Regions from separate parts of the Streptomyces sp. NPDC056061 genome, predicted to be linked through region 2. Evidence: riboswitches for the same ligand, from Rfam matches in the RefSeq annotation. Region 2 holds a riboswitch; the other holds the start of a gene.
What was found. A riboswitch is a leader RNA that binds a small molecule or an ion and turns the genes downstream of it on or off. The one in region 2 is predicted to bind glycine.

Region 1 (10,650 bases), on a different contig from region 2:
TCGTCGGGCGTCTCGATCGCCTTCAGGCCGAGCTTGTCCGGGGACGAGTCCTTGTACGGGCCCTTGTACTCGCCCTTCGGGTCCAGCGTCTGCTTCAGGTACTGCGGGCCACCGGTGATGGTGTCCGTCGCCCAGACGCGCTCGATGCCGTACTTGACGTCCTTGGAGGTCAGCTTGGAGCCGTCCTCCCAGGTGAGCCCCTCGCGCAGCTTGTAGGTGTACGTCTTGCCGCCGTCCGTGATCACGCCGGGACCGGTGGCGAGGTCGCCGACCAGCTTGGTGGAGGCGACGCCCGGCTTGGTGTCGTACGTGACCAGCTGGCGGGTGTAGAAGCGCATGAAGTCCCACGCCATGCCGTAGTAGGCACGCTGCGGGTCGGCGGAGTCCAGGTCCTGCTTGCCGACCATCTTCAGCGTTCCGCCCTTTTTGGCGGACGGGTTGGCGATCTTGTTGAACGCCGCGTTGTAGCCGGCGGCCTTCGCCTTGCTGTCGCCGCTGTCGCCGTCGCCGCCGCACGCCGTGGTGGTCATCAGCGCCGCGACCACGAGGGCCGCACCAGCGGTGAGCCGTCGTTTCGTGGAAACTGTGGACATTTTCTCGCAACCTCCGAGATCGAGGTCCCAGGCCGTTGCTTGCCGGAGAACCATGGGAAGAGCCACCTGACAGTGCGGCAGGGGCAAGTCGTGGGCTATCGGGTCCCCTTGGGGTCCAGGGCGTCGCGCAGCCCGTCCCCGAAGAGGTTGAAGGCCAGTACCGTGATGAAGATCGTCACACCGGGGAAGACCATGAACATCGGGTCGTGCTCGTACGTCTCCAGGGCGTCCCGCAGCATGCCGCCCCAGGAAGCCGTCGGCGGCCGGACACCGGCGCCGAGGAAGCTCAGCGCCGCTTCGGTGAGGATGTTGGTGGGGATCATGAGCGTCGCGTAGACGGTGATCGGCGCCACGAGGTTCGGCAGCAGTTCGCGGAAGAGGATGTGTCCGCGCCCGCCGCCGAGGCTCCGCGCGGCCTCCACGTACTCGCGTTCGCGCAGCGACAGCGTCTGGCCCCGGACGATGCGTCCCACATAGGGCCAGCCGAAGAAGCCGATGACGGCGACGAGTACGGCGATCCGCACCCCGCTGCCGGTGAGGCCCAGCAGGTCGTCGGGCAGGACCGAGACCAGGGAGATGATGAAGAGCAGCTGCGGGAAGGAGAGCAGCACGTCCATCACCCGGCTGATCACCGCGTCGATCCAGCCGCCGAAGTAGCCGGCGACGATCCCGAAGAGGGTGCCGAGGGCCACGGCGACCACTGCGGCCAGGAAGGCCACCAGCAGCGAGATCCGGGCCCCGTAGACGATCCGGCTGAAGACATCCCGGCCCTTGTTGGGCTCGACGCCGAAGAGGAAGTCGCTGCTCATGCCGCCCAGCGACCCCGTGGGCAGGTTGGTCAGCGGATCGAGCTTGTCCTGGTGGAAGTCGTTGGGCGGGTGCCCCAGCAGGCCGACGATCAGCGGCGCGAAGATCGCCACCGCGATCAGGACGAGGACAACGATGCCACCCGTCAGAGCGACCTTGTCCTGCTTGAGGCGGTTCCAGGCGATCTGCTTGAGGGACCGGCCCTCGACCTTCTTCGCCCCGGAGTCGGCCGCGGGACCACCGGTCGTCTGCGGATCCGCTTCCGTGGTCGGCTCGTGCAGTGGTGCCGTCATCGTGGCAAGGACCCCTCTCAACCGGCGGTGGCCGGGCCGAACTGGCCGCTGTGGCGGCGCGGATCAGTCAGTCGTACGCGGAGGCGGCAAGACGCCCTTGCTGCGGGAGTCTTCATTGCGGGCGCGCGACGTAGCCATACCGACAGGCGAATGGATGCCTAACCGTGATGCGGTCCGGTGTGTTCCGTTATCCGGACGCGCGTGAACGCCCGTCGAACACAGGTCACTTGAGGTTCAACAGGACGCCGAACCACATATGTTTCGCTTTCATCGCCCAACGGCACCAGCACGGAGATACCCGACATGCGGGCCGTGTGGCACCCGATCCGGGCATCATCGACCCGTGATCGCGTTCCGGGTGCCGCGACCGGCGCAACGTCCCGCCGGGCAAGGGGCCTTGTGGCAGCCGTAAGGGCCGGCCGAAGAAACCGGGGCGTGTCCCGCAGGACGGGGGGTCCCGCAGGCCCGGGGCGCGTCCCGGCGGGCTCAGTACGCGCCGGGGGACGGCGGGTAGCCGTACCCGGGCGCCGGGGCGTGGGCCTCGCGGTCGTAGAACGGGCGGGAGTTGGCGCGCAGCCACATCGCGACGGGGTCGTACTCGTCGGACATCGCGACGGTGGAGACGGGCAGCCCCTCCGGGACCGCCCCGACCGACTGCCGCATCATCGCGCGCACCGCGTCGACGGAGGGCCGGCTGGTGTCGTACAGATCGAGGCCGATGGCGAGGTACGCCGTGCCGAGGGCGGGCTGCACCCAGACGCGGCGCAGCGAACGGATCGCGGGGGTGCGATGGGCGTTCTGCGCCAGCAGCGCGTAGAACTGCGGAATCTCGATGGCCGGCTCGGTGAGGCGGAGCGGACCGGCGGGCATCCGGTCGAGGCCGGTGGCGATCCGGCGCAGGTCCAGCCAGGGGATGCCGACCCCACCGCCCGGAGCGTGCGGGTTGATCCAGATCCCCCAGCGGTCGGGGAACAGGGCGCGGGCGATGTCACGGCCGGTGACCACTTCGTGGGACCGGTTCCAGCCGCTGGCCGAGAGCTCCTGGGCGGAGGTCACGCAGGGGGCGTAGCCGAGGCCGTCGATCTCCATGTTCCCGTACTGGGCATCGGGCGAACCGGCCCGGCCGTGCCAGAGGAGCATCCAGATGCGGCCGTCCGCGAGGGCCTGGAGCAGCGCCTCGTACGCGTCGTAGCGTCCGGGCGTCACCTGGCGCAGCATGTGCTCGACCTGTCCGGCCGCCGCGGTGCCTGACGCTCTCACCTGGTCCCGCCCCTCCTCGTTCCACTGTGCCGGCGCGCCGCTCCCGGGGCACACGGGTGCGGCGGATGCCGTGGCACCCGCCATCAAACCAGCTTAGGTGCCGGTGCTGACACCGACTTGACGCCTCGGGCCGGTACGGTGCCCCGCCCCGGCCGCCCGCGGCACGGTCCGCGCGCCCGTGCCCGTGCCACCGTTCCGGGCCCGGCTACCGCTCCCCGCGCCGGTAGAACGGGCGGAGCTTCTCCCGCATCCAGTCGCCGACCGGATCCTGGGCCACGTCGAGCAGGACCAGATTGACCGGCCAGGGCACCGCCACGCGGCCCAGTGCCCGGCCCAGCGCGTCCATCGGGGCGCTCTGGACGGTGCCGTCCCGGTCGGACAGCTCGACGCCGACGAAGAGGGCGGGCTCGGCGCCCTCGACGCTGGCCAGCGCCCGGCGGGCGGTGATCACGACGCCGCTCTCCTCGAACTCACCGGCCGCGGCGGAGAGGAAGTCGATGGGTTCCTCCTGCCAGTCCGGTTCGTACAGGCGGACCCGGCCGCCGCTCGCGGGCCCGTCGAGCGGGGTGCGCCCGGCGCGGCAGAGCTCGGCCACGGCGGGCGGCGGCAGCGGCATCCCGACCGCGCCGCCGGGGTTCACGGCGATGCCGAGCTGCGGGGGCAGGCCGCGGGCGAAGTCGCGGGCGGGTGCGACGGCGAAGGACATCCGGTCGCCGACACAGCTGAGGAACTGCTGCTCGGAGCTGTACACGGGGACGAACGCGGCGCCGTCGATCTCCAGCGTCGGCAGGTCGAGGTCGGTTGATTCGGGACCACCGCCGTTCGGCAGGGGCACCCAGACCTGACTGCGTCCGAGTACCTCGACGAGGCGCCCGCCGGCCTCCGCCACACCCACCGAGGCCATCAGCACCTCTTCGAGCTCGTTGGCCGGCCATCCGTGCTGCGGATGGGGCTGGACCTGTGCCGGAACGTCCACTGCTTTCCCTTCTCGTCCGAGCCTGTTGGCAGAAGGTTAGCGACCTCGTCCACGGCGGGCGGCGGAGCAGTCGCCGGACACCGCGACGCCGCCGCCCGTCGGGGGCGGGGACGGGGCGTCCGTCCCGGGCGGACCTCCGGGGCCTGGCGGAACCTGCGCGAAGGCGATCCGGCGCAACAGCCCGGCCGCCTCCCGGTCCAGCAGCACCACCGAGGCGCAGCCGGGCGGCGGCAGTCCGTCCCCGGCGTCCCGCAGCAGCCTGCCGACGGCCCTGCGGTGCCGGGCGAACGCGTACCCGGAGACGCCCCGGCCGCGTTCCCGCTGCCCCTCCCGCGCGGTCTGCGGCGTGACGTCCAGCAGGAGCAGATGGAGGGCCCGGCCCCGTCGCCGCGCGTGGCGGGCCAGCCAACTGCGTACCCATGCCTGGGTTCCGCAGTCGTGGACGACGACGGACTCGCCGGAGCACAGGCACTTCCACAGCCCCGCGTAGTGGGCGAGGCGGACGAGCGGGCGGTAGAGGGCGTAGGGCAGCGGGCGGGGCATCAGCCGCGCCCAGCGGTCCCGGGTGTCCTGGGAGTCGACGGCGCGGACCGTGGCCACCCGCCGGATCAGTGTCGACTTGCCGCTGCCGGGGAGGCCGGAGACCACCACCACGTCGCCCACGGCGAAGCGCAGGGAGTGCGGCTCCCGCCCGCCGCCCCGCCGCAGGTCGCGCACGACGGGCGGGGGCCGGTCGAACGATTCCGCGGCCGGTCCCCCCGGCTGTGCGGGCATCGCGCCAACGGGCCCCGGGCTCGCCGCATACCGCCGTAACGTCATCGCGCTCCCCCTGCCGGGTGTCCACCCATGCATCGAAGTGTAAAGAAAAGGTAATGCGGCACAACCGTCCACGCCGCCGGATCCGGTAAGGGACCACCTGCCGATTTCCGTCCGGGACCGACGCCCCGCTCCGGCGCGATGCGTGCGATGATGACCCGGCCAACTGCATAACGGCCGTTTGAATCCGCGCGGGAGAGTTCCGGTCACTGCATGTGCCGGGCGCCGAAGGAGCAAGTTCCTCCCTTGAATCTCTCAGGCCCCGTACCGCGCGGATGAGGCAGATCTGAAAAGCGGGCCGCTTCGCGGCTCCACCCAAGGTGCAAGCCGAACCCTTCGGGGGCTCTCGGCGAACCTCTCAGGTTCCGATGACAGATGGGGAGGGTTCGTCCTCGTCGTCATGCCCCGGGAGCCACATTCATGAGCACCGCACCCCGCCAGACCGCACTCGATGCCCTGCACCGTTCGCTGGGCGCGACCATGACCGACTTCGCGGGCTGGGACATGCCGCTGCGGTACGGCAGCGAGCGCGAGGAGCACCAGGCGGTCCGTACCCGGGCCGGTCTCTTCGACCTGTCCCACATGGGCGAGATCACCGTCACCGGCCCGCAGGCCGCGGACTTCCTCGACTACGCCCTGGTCGGCAACATCGGCACCGTCGCCGCCGGCCGCGCCCGCTACACGATGATCTGCGCCGAGGACGGCGGCATCCTGGACGACCTGATCGTCTACCGGCTGGGAGAGGCCGAGGCCCCCGAGTACATGGTCGTCGCCAACGCGGGCAACGCCCAGATCGTGCTGGACGCGCTGACCGCCCGGGCCGAGGGTTTCGACGCCGAGGTGCGCGACGACCGCGACGCGTACGCGCTGCTCGCCGTCCAGGGCCCCGAGTCCCCCGCCATCCTCGCCTCGGTCACCGACGCCGACCTGGACGGTCTGAAGTACTACGCCGGTCTGCCGGGCACGGTCGCCGGGATCCCCGCGCTGATCGCCCGGACCGGCTACACCGGCGAGGACGGCTTCGAGCTGTTCGTCGCCCCCGAGCACGCCGAGCGGCTGTGGAAGGCCCTCACCGAGGCGGGCGCCGGGCACGGCCTGGTCCCGTGCGGCCTCTCGTGCCGGGACACGCTGCGCCTGGAGGCGGGCATGCCCCTCTACGGCCACGAGCTGACCACCGAGCTGACCCCGTTCGACGCCGGGTTCGGCCGGGTCGTGAAGTTCGAGAAGGACGGCGGCTTCGTCGGCCGCGAGGCGCTGGTGGCCGCCGCCGAGCGCGCCGAGACCGCCCCGCCCCGCAAGCTGGTCGGGCTGATCGCCGAGGGCCGCCGGGTCCCGCGGGCCGGCTACTCCGTGGTGGCCGGGGGCGAGGTCGTCGGCGAGGTCACCTCGGGCGCCCCGTCCCCCACCCTGGGCAAGCCGATCGCGATCGCGTACGTGGACGCCGCGTACGCCGCCCCCGGCACCGAGGGCGTCGGCGTGGACATCCGGGGCAACCACGAGCCGCTCGAGGTCGTGTCCCTGCCGTTCTACAAGCGTCGGAAGTGACGTCTTCACAAGCGTCACAGCGACATCCGCGCCACGGGCGTCGGAAGTGACGACGGCACCCACGGGCCCCGCAGGCCGCGCCGGAGCCGGAGATCGACATCCGTACGCCGCAAAAGTGACGCAGTCTCGTCTCACACCGTAAGACCACCGTTCATCAGCACTCCCCCACGTACAGGAGAATTCAGGTCATGAGCAACCCCCAGCAGCTGCGTTACAGCAAGGAGCACGAGTGGCTGTCGGCCGTCGAGGACGGCGTGGCCACGATCGGCATCACCGAGTTCGCCGCCAACGCGCTCGGCGACGTCGTCTACGCGCAGCTCCCCGCCGTCGGCGACACGGTGACCGCGGGCGAGACCTGTGGCGAGCTGGAGTCGACCAAGTCGGTGAGCGATCTGTACTCGCCGGTGACGGGCGAGATCACCGCCGCGAACCAGGACGTCGTGGACGATCCGTCGCTGGTGAACTCCGCTCCCTTCGAGGGCGGCTGGCTGTTCAAGGTACGTGTCGCGGAGGAGCCCGAGGACCTGCTCTCCGCCGACGAGTACACCGAGTTCTCCGGCAACTAAAGACCCCAAGGGACCACCTGATGTCGCTTCTCAACTCATCCCTCCACGACCTGGACCCGGACGTCGCCGCCGCCGTCGACGCCGAGCTCCACCGACAGCAGTCCACCCTCGAGATGATCGCCTCGGAGAACTTCGCTCCGGTAGCGGTCATGGAGGCCCAGGGCTCCGTCCTCACCAACAAGTACGCCGAGGGCTACCCCGGCCGCCGCTACTACGGCGGCTGCGAGCACGTCGACGTCGTCGAGCAGATCGCCATCGACCGGATCAAGGCGCTGTTCGGCGCCGAGGCCGCGAACGTCCAGCCGCACTCCGGTGCGCAGGCCAACGCCGCGGCGATGTTCGCGCTGCTGAAGCCGGGCGACACGATCATGGGCCTGAACCTGGCCCACGGTGGTCACCTGACCCACGGCATGAAGATCAACTTCTCCGGCAAGCTGTACAACGTGGTTCCGTACCACGTCGACGACAGCGGGCTCGTGGACATGGCCGAGGTCGAGCGCCTGGCCAAGGAGAGCAAGCCGAAGCTGATCGTCGCCGGCTGGTCCGCGTACCCGCGTCAGCTGGACTTCGCCGCCTTCCGCCGCATCGCGGACGAGGTCGGCGCGTACCTGATGGTCGACATGGCGCACTTCGCCGGGCTGGTGGCGGCGGGCCTGCACCCGAACCCGGTGCCGCACGCCCACGTCGTCACGACCACCACGCACAAGACCCTGGGCGGTCCGCGCGGTGGCGTCATCCTGTCGACGCAGGAGCTGGCCAAGAAGATCAACTCGGCGGTCTTCCCGGGGCAGCAGGGTGGTCCGCTGGAGCACGTGATCGCGGCCAAGGCCGTCTCGTTCAAGGTCGCGGCGACCGAGGAGTTCAAGGAGCGCCAGCAGCGCACCCTGGACGGCGCCCGCATCCTCGCCGAGCGCCTGGTCCAGCCGGACGTCGCCGAGGCAGGCGTCTCCGTGCTGTCCGGCGGCACGGACGTGCACCTGGTCCTCGTCGACCTGCGCGACTCCGAGCTGGACGGCCAGCAGGCCGAGGACCGGCTGCACGAGATCGGCATCACGGTCAACCGGAACGCCGTCCCGAACGACCCGCGGCCGCCGATGGTCACCTCGGGCCTGCGGATCGGCACACCGGCCCTGGCGACCCGCGGTTTCGGCACCGAGGACTTCACCGAGGTCGCGGAGATCATCGCGGCCGTGCTCAAGCCGTCCTACGACGCGGACGCGCTGAAGGCCCGGGTCGTCGCCCTGGCCGAGAAGTTCCCGCTCTACCCCGGCCTGGGCTGATCCGGCGGAGACCGCGCACACGGCGGTCTCCTGGACGCGTCCGCACGGCGGCTGTTGCGGACGCGTCCACACGGCGGCCTCGGGGACGCGTCCGCACGACAGCCCCTGGGACGCGTCCGCACCGCAGCGATCCGGAGAACACCCGGGGTCATCCGGGAGAAAATCGACACTCTCCGGAAAGCAGACCGGAGCAATCCGGCACAGAATGGACACGGTCCGCCATCCTTCGGACGGGGCATCGCGCACACTGGTCGGTGAGTGCGGTGCCCCATCCCTTGCCCCCCGCACGCCCGGCCCACCGGCCCGTCCCCGCACCACCCGGCAGACAACGGCGTCTACCAACCCCCTGAGGAGTCACCCGTGGCCATCTCGGTCTTCGACCTGTTCTCGATCGGCATCGGCCCGTCCAGCTCCCATACGGTCGGCCCGATGCGCGCCGCACGTATGTTCGCGCGTCGGCTGAAGAACGAGGGCCTGATCGCCCATACCGCCTCGATACGCGCGGAGCTGTACGGCTCGCTCGGGGCGACCGGGCACGGCCACGGCACCCCCAAGGCCGTCCTGCTCGGCCTGGAGGGCGAGTCGCCCCGCACCGTCGACGTGGAGTCCGCCGACGACCGGGTGGAGCACATCCGCACCACCGGCCGGATCAACCTGCTCGGCATGCACGAGATCGACTTCGACGCCGACGAACAGTTGGTCCTGCACCGCCGCAAGGCGCTTCCCTACCACGCCAACGGCATGACGATCGCCGCCTTCGACCGCGACGGCGCCCTGCTGCTGGAGAAGACCTACTACTCGGTCGGCGGCGGCTTCGTCGTCGACGAGGACGCGGTCGGCGAGGACCGGATCGTCCTCGACGACACTGTGCTGAAGCACCCCTTCCGCACCGGCGACGAACTGCTGCGGCTCTCCCGGGAGACCGGCCTGTCCATCTCCTCGCTGATGCTGGAGAACGAGAAGGCATGGCGCACCGAGGACGAGATCCGCTCCGGGTTGCTGGACATCTGGCGGGTCATGCAGGCGTGCGTCGCGCGCGGCATGTCCCGCGAGGGCATCCTGCCCGGCGGGCTCAAGGTCCGTCGCCGCGCCGCCACCACCGCCCGCCAGCTGCGCGCCGAGGGCGACCCGCAGGCCCACGCGATGGAGTGGATCACCCTCTACGCCATGGCGGTCAACGAGGAGAACGCGGCGGGCGGCCGCGTCGTGACCGCGCCGACCAACGGCGCCGCGGGCATCATCCCGGCGGTGCTGCACTACTACATGAACTTCGCGGCCGGCGGTGCCACCGAGGCGGAGAAGGAGGACGGCGTGGTCCGCTTCCTCCTGGCCGCCGGGGCCATCGGCATGCTCTTCAAGGAGAACGCCTCCATCTCCGGCGCGGAGGTCGGCTGCCAGGGCGAGGTCGGCTCCGCCTGCTCCATGGCGGCGGGCGCACTGGCCGAGGTCCTCGGCGGCAGCGCCGAGCAGGTCGAAAACGCCGCCGAGATCGGCATGGAGCACAACCTCGGTCTCACCTGCGACCCGGTCGGGGGTCTCGTCCAGATCCCGTGCATCGAGCGCAACGGCATGGCCGCGGTCAAGGCCGTCACCGCGGCGAAGATGGCGCTGCGCGGCGACGGCAGTCACAAGGTCTCCCTCGACAAGGTCATCAAGACCATGAAGGAGACGGGCGCGGACATGAGCGTGAAGTACAAGGAGACGGCGCGCGGAGGTCTCGCGGTCAACATCATCGAGTGCTGAGGAAATAGGCTCTGACCAGCGCGTTTCTATCTTTCAGCGCTGTCAGGGCCTTCCCCGCCCACGCGGCGGGAAGTCCCTGGAACCTCCCTGGGACAGACGCGAAATCCCCCGAAAAGTCCCCGGCATCGTCCTGCCACAGCCCGCCCCACAGGGGGAAACCGAACCGCTTCGGACGCTCCTCACGTCCTGGGGCCGCCGGTTCGTGAGCACGGCTGCCGGGAAAGCCGGTCTTGCCACACGTGCTGCGGGGTGAGGTGCCCGAAGTACTTCGGTACCTCACCCCTGACCAGGGGCTGGTACGCGGGAGCACTCAAACTCCCCCTGATTCACACCGGCGTATGGCCGAGGTTGGCGCTACACCGACGTGTCAGCCGTAACGACGAGCGTTCGGACCGGCCCTGCCGCCCTTACGGGACGACCAGTATGCGGCCCAGCTGAGCACGGCTCTCCAACAGCCGGTGCACCGCGCTGGTCCCGGTCAGCGGCAACCGGGCGCGGACCGCCGTGCGCAGCAACCCCTGGGCCGCGTACTCCGTAAGCCGGGCGCGCCCAGCCCCGGATGGAGACGCGGGCGCCCTGGCGTACGGGCCGAGTCAGGCGACATCGGGCTCTTCCAGCGCCACCACGACCATCACCGGAAGATCGGCGTCCTGCTGGATCACACCGGCGGTCAGGATCCGGCCGTCGAGGGTCCACTTCTTCACCGCGATGAACTCGTCCCTGTCCGCCGCCGTCTGCTCGGCCTCGACGAGGTGACCGGCGAGAGAAGAT
Region 2 (10,650 bases):
GCGGTGGTCCGCGGGACCTTACCGACGGCGGCAGGGCCGGGGAGCCGGGGCGGCGCACCGCGGCACGGATCGGTCGTGCCGAGCTGCTCGCGGCGGCCGAGGTCAGTGAGAGCGATCTCGACGAGTGGGAGTCGTACGGCCTGCTCGCCCCGGCTGCCGGGGGCGGCTACGACGCCGAGGCGGTGACCGTGGCCAGGCTCGTGGCGGATCTCGGCAGGTTCGGCCTCGAACCGCGTCATCTGCGCGCCATGAGGGCGGCCGCGGACCGCGAGGCCGGACTCATCGAGCAGGTCGTCGCACCTCTGCGCCGGCATCGGAACCCGCAGACCAGAGCACATGCGGAGGCCACCGCGAAGGAGCTCGCCGAGCTGTCCGTGAGGCTTCATTCCGCCTTCGTGCAGACGGCGCTGGGAGTCCGGTTCCACTGATCGCGCCGGTGCCCGACTATCCAAACCTGCCGAGCAGGTCCTAGGGTTGCTGTGTGAACGAGCTCGACGTTGTGGGTGTCCGGGTGGAAATGCCCTCCAATCAACCGATCGTGCTCCTGCGTGAAGTGGGAGGCGACCGGTTCCTCCCGATCTGGATCGGTCCTGGTGAGGCGACCGCCATCGCCTTCGCCCAGCAAGGCATGGCTCCGGCCAGGCCGCTGACTCATGACCTCTTCAAGGACGTGCTCCAGGCCGTCGGCCAGGAGCTCACCGAGGTCCGCATCACGGATCTGCGGGAAGGGGTCTTCTATGCGGAGCTGGTCTTCGCCAGCGGGGTCGAGGTGAGTGCGCGCCCGTCCGACGCCATAGCCCTCGCGCTGAGGACCGGAACGCCGATCTACGGCAGTGACGGGGTGCTCGACGACGCGGGCATCGCCATTCCGGACGAGCAGGAGGACGAGGTGGAGAAGTTCCGCGAGTTCCTCGACCAGATCTCACCGGAGGACTTCGGAACCAACAGCCAGTAGCTGTGCCGAGGGGACGACGGCCCCGCATCCGGCAAGCCTTTCCCGCTCGCGCGGCACGGGAAACCACCCTTGGGGTGATTATCACTCGGCGTGCCGAGTGTGGCGATCGTTGACGCACTCCGGGTGACTGCCTACCTTCGAGATGGCAGGTCAAGGACGGAGGTCGGCGTGAGAAGCAGCGGCGACGGTACGGCAGTCGGTGGGCCGTACCCGCAGCAGGGGAGTACGGCCGACCGCACCATCGGGCAATCGGTTCAACCGGCTGTGGTGGCGGGGGACGGCATGGCATCGGCCGACGGCATCGGATATCGGGGACCGACGGCCTGCGCGGCCGCCGGGATCACCTACCGGCAACTCGACTACTGGGCGCGCACGGGGCTGGTGGAGCCTAGTGTGCGTCCGGCGTACGGATCGGGCACGCAGCGGCTCTACAGCTTCCGGGACGTCGTCCTGCTGAAGATCGTGAAGCGCTTTCTGGACACGGGCGTCGCCCTCCAGAACATCCGCACCACGGTCCAGCACCTGCGGGCCCGCGGGTTCCAGGACCTGGAACGGATGACGCTGATGAGCGACGGCGCGACGGTTTACGAGTGCTCGTCGCCCGACGAGGTCGTCAGCCTGCTCCAGGGGGGTCAGGGCGTCTTCGGCATCGCCGTGGGCGTGGTGTGGCACGACGTCGATGCCGCACTGTCCCAGCTGCACGGCGAGCGGGTGGACACCGGCGAGACGCTGATCGGGAACAACCCCGGCGACGAGCTCGCCCGGCGGCGGAACCGCGCCGGCTGATCGGCAGGGCGGGCGCGGCGATTGTCAGTGCCATGGGGCAGCATCGATTGATGTGAGAGCCGCGCCCACCATCCTCCACCTGGACATGGATGCCTTCTACGCCTCCGCGGAGCAGGCGGCGAAGCCGAGCCTGCGCGGCAAACCGGTCGTGGTGGGAGGACTGGGGCCACGCGGTGTGGTCGCCACCGCGTCCTACGAGGCCCGTCGCTTCGGAGTGCACTCGGCGATGCCCATGGCGCAGGCACGACGCTTGGCGCCCAACGCGGCCTATCTGGTGCCGCGCTTCCATCTGTACCGTGCGGTGAGCGACCAGGTCATGGAACTGCTGGGGCGGCTCTCCCCGCTGGTGGAGCCGCTCAGCCTGGACGAGGCGTTCGTCGACCTGGAGGCCGGCGGGACGGCCGACGACCGGGCCTCCGCGCTGGCGATCGGGGAGGAGCTGCGCGCGGTCATCGCGGCCGTGACCGGGCTCACGGGCTCGGTCGGACTCGCGGGTTCCAAGATGCTGGCCAAGATCGCGTCGGAGGAGGCGAAGCCGAACGGTCTCAGGCTCATCGAGCCCGGGACGGAACGGGAGCTGCTCGCGCCCATGCCCGTACGGACCATCCCCGGCGTCGGGCCCGCCACGGCCGACCATCTGCGCCGCGCCGGAATGACGACGGTCGACGATCTCGTACGCGCGGGTGAGGCGGAGCTCGTGCGCCTGATCGGCAAGGCGCACGGCAGCTCGCTGCACCGCATGGCGCTCGGCCACGACGACCGGCCCGTCGTGGCCGAGCGGGACGCGAAATCCGTCTCCGTCGAGGACACCTTCGACATGGACCTGCACGACCGGGTGCGGGTCAGGACGGAGGTGGAGCGGCTGGCCGACCGATGTGTGCGGCGGCTGCGCGAGGCGGGGAGGTCCGGGCGGACGGTGGTGCTGAAGGTGCGTCGGTACGACTTCTCCACGCTCACGAGGTCGGAGACGCTCCGTGGGCCCACGGACGACCCCGGGGTGGTCCGGGAGGCCGCCGCACGGCTCCTGGAGGCCGTGGACACCACGGGGGGCGTCCGGCTCCTGGGCGTGGGTGTCACGGGCCTGGCCGACTACACGCAGGAGGATCTGTTCGCGCAGGCCGCCGACGCGAGGGCCGGGGCCGAGGGCGCGGCCGAGGTGGCCGACGAGGAGACGGACGGGACGGCGACCGCGGAAGCGGACCGGGCCGAGCGCGAGACCGCCGAGCGGCTCGCCGCCCGGCAGTGGCCGGCCGGACACGACGTGCACCACGACGTCTTCGGTCACGGCTGGGTCCAGGGCAGCGGCGTCGGCCGGGTCACCGTGCGGTTCGAGGAACCCGGGTCGGTGCCGGGTCGGGTGCGCACGTTCCGGATGGACGACCCGGAGCTGCGGCCGTCCGAGCCGCTGCCCCTGGTGCGGAACCCCGTGGACTATTCCTCCTGGCCGGCCAGCCTGCCGAAGTCCCTGTCCGGTGCGGTCTCCTCGGGAAGGGAATCCAGACCGTAGTGCCGGTACAGCTGGAGCTCCTGTTCCGGCGAGAGATGACGGCCGACACCGAAGTCCGGCGCGTCCTTGATCAGAGCACGGTCGAACGGGACGCGGAGGGTGTCCTCGACGAGCTCGCTGGGTTCCAGCGGGACGAAAGCGTCCCGGCTGAAGAGACCGGTGCGCACGGCAGCCCACTCGGGCACCCCGGTCGCATCGTCGAGGTACACCTCGTCCACGGTTCCGATCTTGGTGCCCTTGCGGTCGAACGCCTTGCGGCCGATCAGGCTGCGCGGATCGATGTCGGTCTGCACGGTCCCTCCCACTGGTCGCGGCTACTCCACAAGCACTACAGAAATGCACAACCGGGGGATCGGCCACTCGAGAATTCCGCCACGACCCCCGCTGGTAGGCTGGTTACGGCCGCTGACCCCGTGCGGGAGAGCCTTTGGAACCGATCCGAAGGCGCCGAAGGAGCAAATCCTCCCCGGAATCTCTCAGGCCCCTGTACCGCACGGACGAGGTCACTCTGGAAAGCAGGGCGGGTTCCGTGCGGCCGAGCGCCGATGCGGTTCCCATCCTCACCGACGGTGAAAGCCGGTGCTCCGCAGCGTGCGCCGGTGAAGCTCTCAGGTCGAGATGACAGAGGGGGAGGCCGTTCGGGCACCCGCGCCGGGGTGCCCCTCGCAGGTCGTGACAGACCAGGAGGCCTCCACCATGACCCCCCGTCGCACTCCGCTCTCCCAGCTGGAGCAGGGCATTCCGTTCGAGCAGCGCCACATCGGTCCGGACGCCGAGGCGCAGTCGAAGATGCTCGCCCAGGTCGGATACGGATCGCTGGACGAGCTGACCGCGGCCGCGGTGCCCGACGTCATCAAGAGCGCCGAGGCCCTCGGGCTGCCGGGCGCCCGCACCGAGGCCGAGGTCCTCGCCGAGCTGCGCGCCCTGGCAGACCGCAACGAGGTGCTGGCCCCGATGATCGGGCTCGGCTACTACGGCACCTTCACCCCGCCGGTGATCCTCCGCAACGTCATGGAGAACCCGGCCTGGTACACGGCCTACACGCCGTACCAGCCGGAGATCTCGCAGGGCCGCCTGGAGGCGCTGCTCAACTTCCAGACGATGGTCGCCGAGCTGACCGGGCTGCCGACCTCCGGCGCCTCCCTGCTCGACGAGGGCACCGCCGCCGCCGAGGCGATGGCGCTGTCGCGGCGGGTCGGCAAGGTGAAGAACGGCGTCTTCCTCGTCGACTCCGACACCCTGCCGCAGACGATCGCCGTCATCGGGACCCGTGCCGAGCCGACCGGCGTGGAGGTCGTCGTCGCCGATCTCACGGACGGCATCCCCGCCGAGATCGCCGAGCGCGGCGTCTTCGGCGTCCTGGTGCAGTACCCGGGCGCCTCCGGGACGGTGCGCGACATCCGCCCCGTCATCAAGCAGGCCCACGAGATGGGCGCCGTCGTCACCGTCGCCGCCGACCTGCTGGCCCTCACCCTGCTCACCTCGCCCGGAGACCTGGGCGCCGACATCGCGGTCGGCACCACACAGCGCTTCGGCGTCCCGATGGGCTTCGGCGGACCGCACGCCGGCTTCATGGCCGTGCGCGAGAAGTTCGCCCGCAGCCTGCCCGGCCGCCTCGTCGGCGTCTCCGTCGACGCGGACGGCAACAAGGCGTACCGGCTCGCCCTGCAGACCCGCGAGCAGCACATCCGCCGTGAGAAGGCCACCAGCAACATCTGCACCGCGCAGGTGCTGCTCGCCGTCATGGCCGGGATGTACGCCGTCTACCACGGCCCGGACGGGTTGCGGACGATCGCCCGCCGCACCCACCGCTACGCGGCGGTCCTCGCCGAGGGCCTGCGCGCCTCCGGCGCCGACGTCGTGACCGGCAGCTACTTCGACACCCTCACCGTGCGGGTGCCGGGGAAGGCCGCCGCCGTCGTGGCCGACGCCCGCGAGCGCGGTGTCAACCTGCGGCTCGTCGACGCCGACCAGGTCTCCCTCGCCTGCGACGAGACCACCACGCGTACGCAGATCGCCGCAGTCTGGGCCGCCTTCGGTGCCGACGGCGACATCGACGCGCTGGACGCCGCGACCGCCGATGCGCTGCCGGGGAACCTGCTGCGCACCGACGAGATCCTCACCCACCCGGTCTTCCACCAGCACCGCTCCGAGACGGCCATGCTCCGCTACCTGCGCAGGCTCGCCGACCGGGACTACGCACTGGACCGCGGCATGATCCCGCTCGGCTCCTGCACCATGAAGCTGAACGCCACCACCGAGATGGAGTCGATCACCTGGCCCGAGTTCGGCGCGCTGCACCCCTTCGCCCCGGCCGAGCAGGCACAGGGCTTCCTCACCCTCATCCGTGAGCTGGAGGAGCGCCTCGCCGAGGTCACCGGGTACGACGCGGTGTCCATCCAGCCGAACGCAGGCTCGCAGGGCGAGTTCGCCGGCCTCCTGGCCGTCCGCGCCTACCACCGGGCCAACGGGGACGAGCAGCGGACCATCTGCCTCATCCCGTCCTCCGCGCACGGCACCAACGCGGCGAGCGCCGTGATGGCGGGCATGAAGGTCGTCGTGGTGAAGACCGCCGAGGACGGCACGGTCGACGTCGAGGACCTGCGCGCCAAGATCGAGAAGCACCGCGACGAGCTCGCCGTGCTCATGATCACGTACCCGTCGACGCACGGCGTCTTCGAGGAGCACGTCGCGGACATCTGCGCCGAGGTGCACGACGCGGGCGGTCAGGTGTACGTCGACGGCGCCAACCTCAACGCGCTGGTCGGCCTCGCGAGGCCGGGCAGGTTCGGCGGCGACGTCTCGCACCTGAACCTGCACAAGACCTTCTGCATCCCGCACGGCGGCGGCGGTCCCGGCGTCGGCCCGGTCGGCGTGCGCGCGCACCTGGCTCCGTACCTGCCCAACCACCCGCTGCAGCCCTCGGCGGGCCCCGACACCGGAGTCGGACCGATCTCGGCAGCTCCGTGGGGTTCGGCCGGCATCCTGCCCATCTCCTGGTCGTACGTGCGCCTGATGGGCGGCGAGGGCCTGAAGCGGGCGACGCAGGTCGCCGTGCTGGCCGCCAACTACATCGCCAAGCGGCTCGAACCGCACTTCCCGATCCTCTACACCGGCCCCGCGGGGCTGGTCGCGCACGAGTGCATCGTGGACCTGCGGCCGCTCTCCAAGGCCATCGGCGTCAGCGTCGACGACGTCGCCAAGCGGCTCATCGACTACGGCTTCCACGCGCCGACCATGTCGTTCCCGGTTGCCGGGACGCTGATGATCGAGCCGACCGAGAGCGAGGACCTCGCGGAACTCGACCGCTTCTGCGACACGATGATCGCCATCCGCGGGGAGATCGAGAAGGTGGCGTCCGGCGAGTGGAGTGCGGACGACAACCCGCTGCGCAACGCTCCGCACACGGCGGCGACGCTGGGCGGGGAGTGGGAGCACGGCTACAGCCGTGAGACGGCGGTCTTCCCGGCCGGCGTCACGGCCGCCGACAAGTACTGGCCGCCGGTGCGCCGGATCGACGGCGCCTTCGGCGACCGCAATCTCGTCTGCTCCTGCCCGCCGTTGGACGAGTACGACAACTGACGTGTGAACGGCAGGGTGTGACAGGTCATGCGTCGGGGCCGGTGCGGAGGGTTCTCCGGGCCGGCCCCCGTTCGTACCGGCCGCGATCAGGCGGCGTTCATCACCGGGTCGCCCGCAGGAGACCGGTGCGGGGCGATGATCTGCCCGTCCGGGAGCAGCTCACCGGTGTCCTCGAAGAGCAGGACGCCGTTGCACAGCAGACTCCATCCCTGTTCCGGGTGGTGCGCCATCAGGCGGGCGGCTTCCCGGTCGGCTGAGTCGGCGGTCGGGCAAGGTGGCTGGTGCTGGCACATGGATGGGTTCTTCCGCTGCGTCGAAGTGAATGTCCTGCGGCTTGATGAGGCGTTCATGGCCGCTCCCCCGTGTCGGTAGGTCTGGTCCCAGTGTTGCCCTACGGCCGCCGTTCCGCAGGTATTTCGCAGCAGCACTTCTCCTTACTCCGATGACGCGTCACCCGGCCGGATGGTTCACCGCAACTGCACCGCCCCTTCGGGTGGTTCGGGGTGGCCGGACCGGGCTAGTCCGGACGGGCGGGACGTGCGCCTCCCCACATGTCCGTGCCCCGCCACGTCTCTCTCGCGGGGCGGGGCACGGACATGTGCGGTGCGCGGACGCGAACGGCGTCAGGCCGGTGAGCCGAGCAGCGGGCCGGGACCCGGGGCGATGCGGAGGGTCATCAGACGGAGCAGATCGGCGACCCGGTGGGCGCGGTGTGCCGCGATGCCCGGCGGCGCGGGTGCCAGCGGCACCAGCAGATCGGCGGCGGCGAGCGAACCGCCGCAGGCGTCGGCCTCGGTGTCGGCGTGCAGCCACAGCGCCAGCATGTAGAGCGCCGGAATGGACAGCAGGCGCGGCTGGTAGGAGGGTGTCACCGCCTCGGCCTGGCGCAGGGCGAGTTCGGTCGAGGCAATGTACGGCCCCTCGAAGAAGTGCGAGAAGGCCCAGCCGTCCGGGGTGAGCATGGTGTCCGCCGCCGCGACGGACCGCTCCGAGTCGCGGATCAGGAACCGCCAGGCGGCGAGCCGGGTGGCGGGTGCGAGGCCGTCCGGTCCGATCCGGTCCAGCGCGTGGACCGGGAGCGGCAGTTCGGGGCTCAGCGATCCCTGGGCGGACCGGAGGGCGGGAGTACGGGCCTCGCGGACTGCGGTGGGTGAACCGAGTGCCGCGAGAACGCTGCGCAGAGCGGGCGCGGGAGCCGGGGGTACGTGCAGCGGCATGGTGGGTCGCCTCTCACTTGGGAGACACGGTGATGCGTGGGCGGGTGCAGACGGCGCTGTCGGCATACGGGGCCAGAGGGGGCCGGGACCGGGCCGGTGCGTCAACTCTCTGCCTCGTCAGCGAAGTTTATACGACACGTGTTCACGCAGTGTTTCCACTAGCCGTCGCTGCTATTGCCGACAAGGCGGTATCAAGACTTTATTATGCGGTGTTTCTGTTGATTCGTCGTCAACGGCGCAGCTCTTGCCGGGGACTTTACTCCGGGCGGGGACGGCTGAAACGCGGCGCCGTATTCCCACGCTCCGACAGCGGAAACTGCACACTGCCCCATGCCGAGGGAATGTGCCCCGATCGGCCGCCTCAAGGTTACCGGGTGCGCGGTGTTCGAAGGGGCGTTATGGATCACCGCCCTGGGCATCATCGACCGTGACGCGAGCGGCCTGGCCGCGGGCTGCCCACTTGAGGAAGGGATTCTTCCATGGGGGATAAGGTCGTGGCGGGCGCCTTTGACCTGTCCGATCGGCAGAGGTACCGGAGGAAACTCCACCAGTGCCTGGAGGGGCTGGAGAGGCTCCTGGCGGAACGGAGGTTCGACCGTCCCCGCAACCTCATGGGCATGGAGATCGAGCTGAACCTGGCCGGCTCCGACGGTATGCCGAAGATGATGAATGGGGAGGTGCTCCAGCGGATCGCGAGCGGAGATTTCCAGACCGAACTCGGGATGTTCAATTTGGAAGTGAACATAGTCCCGCATCATTTGGACGGCCGGGTTTTCGATCAGCTGGCCGAGGAGCTCAGAACCGGTCTCGGATATGCCCATCGGAAGGCGGGAGAGGTCGACGCCGGTATCGTGATGATCGGAATTCTGCCCACCCTGGGGCATGCGGATCTCGTGGCGGCGAACCTCTCGGAAGCGGACCGCTACACACTGCTCAACGACCAGATGGTGGCCGCACGGGGCGAGGACTTCGCCCTCGACATCCACGGCGTCGAGCATGTGGTCTCCACGTCCTCCTCCATCACCCCGGAGGCGGCCTGTACCTCGGTTCAATTGCACCTCCAGGTGACGCCGGAACGTTTCGCCGACGTGTGGAACGCCGCCCAGGCCGTCGCCGGGGTGCAGATCGCGCTGGGTGCCAACTCTCCTTTCCTGTTCGGCAGGGAGCTGTGGCGCGAATCGCGACCGCCGCTGTTCCAGCAGGCCACGGACACCAGGCCACCCGAACTCCGCAACCAGGGGGTGCGCCCCCGGACCTGGTTCGGTGAACGGTGGGTGGGATCCGCGTTCGAACTCTTCCAGGAGAACCTGCGTTACTACCCGCCGCTGCTGCCGATCTGCGACGACGAGGACCCACTGGCCGTGCTCGACGCGGGCGGTGTGCCGCGGCTGCAGGAGCTGGTGCTGCACAACGGCACGATCTACCGGTGGAACCGGCCGGTGTACGGTCTCGTCGACGGCATTCCTCATCTGCGGGTGGAGAACCGGGTGCTGCCCGCCGGTCCCACGGTCGCCGATGTCGTCGCCAACGCGGCGTTCTACTACGGGCTCGTACGCGCCCTCGCCGAGGAACCGCGTCCGGTGTGGACCAGACTTCCGTTCGCGGCGGCCCGGGAGAACTTCGACACCGCCTGCCGTCACGGCATCGAGGCGGAGCTCGTCTGGCCCCGCCCCGGGAGGTCGGGGGGGCTGGCCCCGGTGCCGGCTGTCGATCTGGTCCGGGACGAGCTGCTGCCGTTGGCGGCGGCGGGGCTCGACGCCTGGAACATCGCCCCCGCGGACCGCGACCGCTACCTCGGGGTCATCGAGGGACGCTGCGAACGGCGGATGAACGGGGCGTCCTGGCAGACCGGCACGTACCACCGTGCGCGGGAGGCAGGGCTGGGGCGGCATGCGGCGCTGGCGGCGACCACGCGCAGGTACACCGAGCTGATGCACGGCGGCGAACCGGTGCACGACTGGCCCACCGGACTTCCCCCGGTGTGAGCCGCCCTCGTGCGGATGCGGCGGGCGTGAGGGTTCGACCTGGGCGGCCGCACCGCCTACCGCGTCCTCGTGCGGACGGGTGGGCCATGAACGTCCGACTGCGGACGCCGGTGCGCGGTCGGACGTCTGCCGCGACCGCGGTTCCGGCCGCTCCGGCGCGGGCGGTCGCGGTGGTGACGGCGACGGTGCGCCGACGGCGGACGGGGCGGGCCTCCCCGCGTTCACCGGTCGCGAGATCGTCGGGCAAGCTGTGACGTCCCATGTCGGTGGTGCCTCTCCTTGGGGACGTACAAGGAAAACGAGGAACCACGCCATCGCCGATGATGGCCTTCCCCGCGACCGGTCGCGCATGATCTCCGTACTTGCATTCGAGAACCTGGCGGGGCGGTGGGGGAACGGGGCGTGAATGCGCAACTCAAGGCAGGTGTACAGGTGGAGACGAGGTACGTGGCCGATTCATTTCCTCGGGAGATGCCCTCACAGCGGGTACTGCGGTCGGAAACGGTGTTGGTGCTGGCGCTCTCGCTGGGTGCCAGTGGTGTGTCTGCCCTGATCAGCTTTGTCGGTTCGCTGACGAAACCGGGAGGTCTGAAGGAGCAGGCGGCGACACTCAACAGT

Region 1: another riboswitch for glycine. It lies ahead of gcvT (glycine cleavage system aminomethyltransferase GcvT); the one in region 2 lies ahead of gcvP (aminomethyl-transferring glycine dehydrogenase).

Annotation. Positions count from the first base shown of each region.
Region 1 is NZ_JBHJWQ010000001.1:771,729-782,378, reverse strand. Features, by position in the region: gene ACFC79_RS03360 (ABC transporter substrate-binding protein) at 1-593, opposite strand, end outside; gene ACFC79_RS03355 (ABC transporter permease) at 689-1,693, opposite strand; gene ACFC79_RS03350 (enhanced serine sensitivity protein SseB C-terminal domain-containing protein) at 2,180-2,953, opposite strand; gene ACFC79_RS03345 (enhanced serine sensitivity protein SseB) at 3,159-3,929, opposite strand; gene ACFC79_RS03340 (AAA family ATPase) at 3,966-4,748, opposite strand; glycine riboswitch at 4,928-5,025, shown strand; gene gcvT (glycine cleavage system aminomethyltransferase GcvT) at 5,166-6,290, shown strand; gene gcvH (glycine cleavage system protein GcvH) at 6,479-6,856, shown strand; gene glyA (serine hydroxymethyltransferase) at 6,877-8,136, shown strand; gene ACFC79_RS03320 (L-serine ammonia-lyase) at 8,497-9,879, shown strand; gene ACFC79_RS03315 (hypothetical protein) at 10,473-10,650, opposite strand, start outside.
Region 2 is NZ_JBHJWQ010000038.1:6,862-17,511, forward strand. Features, by position in the region: gene ACFC79_RS33550 (MerR family transcriptional regulator) at 1-428, shown strand, start outside; gene ACFC79_RS33555 (bifunctional nuclease family protein) at 482-955, shown strand; gene ACFC79_RS33560 (MerR family transcriptional regulator) at 1,124-1,741, shown strand; gene ACFC79_RS33565 (DNA polymerase IV) at 1,794-3,248, shown strand; gene ACFC79_RS33570 (PRC-barrel domain-containing protein) at 3,173-3,541, opposite strand; glycine riboswitch at 3,655-3,750, shown strand; gene gcvP (aminomethyl-transferring glycine dehydrogenase) at 3,945-6,830, shown strand; gene ACFC79_RS33580 (DUF5999 family protein) at 6,917-7,123, opposite strand; gene ACFC79_RS33585 (hypothetical protein) at 7,454-8,047, opposite strand; gene ACFC79_RS33590 (glutamate-cysteine ligase family protein) at 8,527-10,032, shown strand; gene ACFC79_RS33595 (CPBP family intramembrane glutamic endopeptidase) at 10,504-10,650, shown strand, end outside.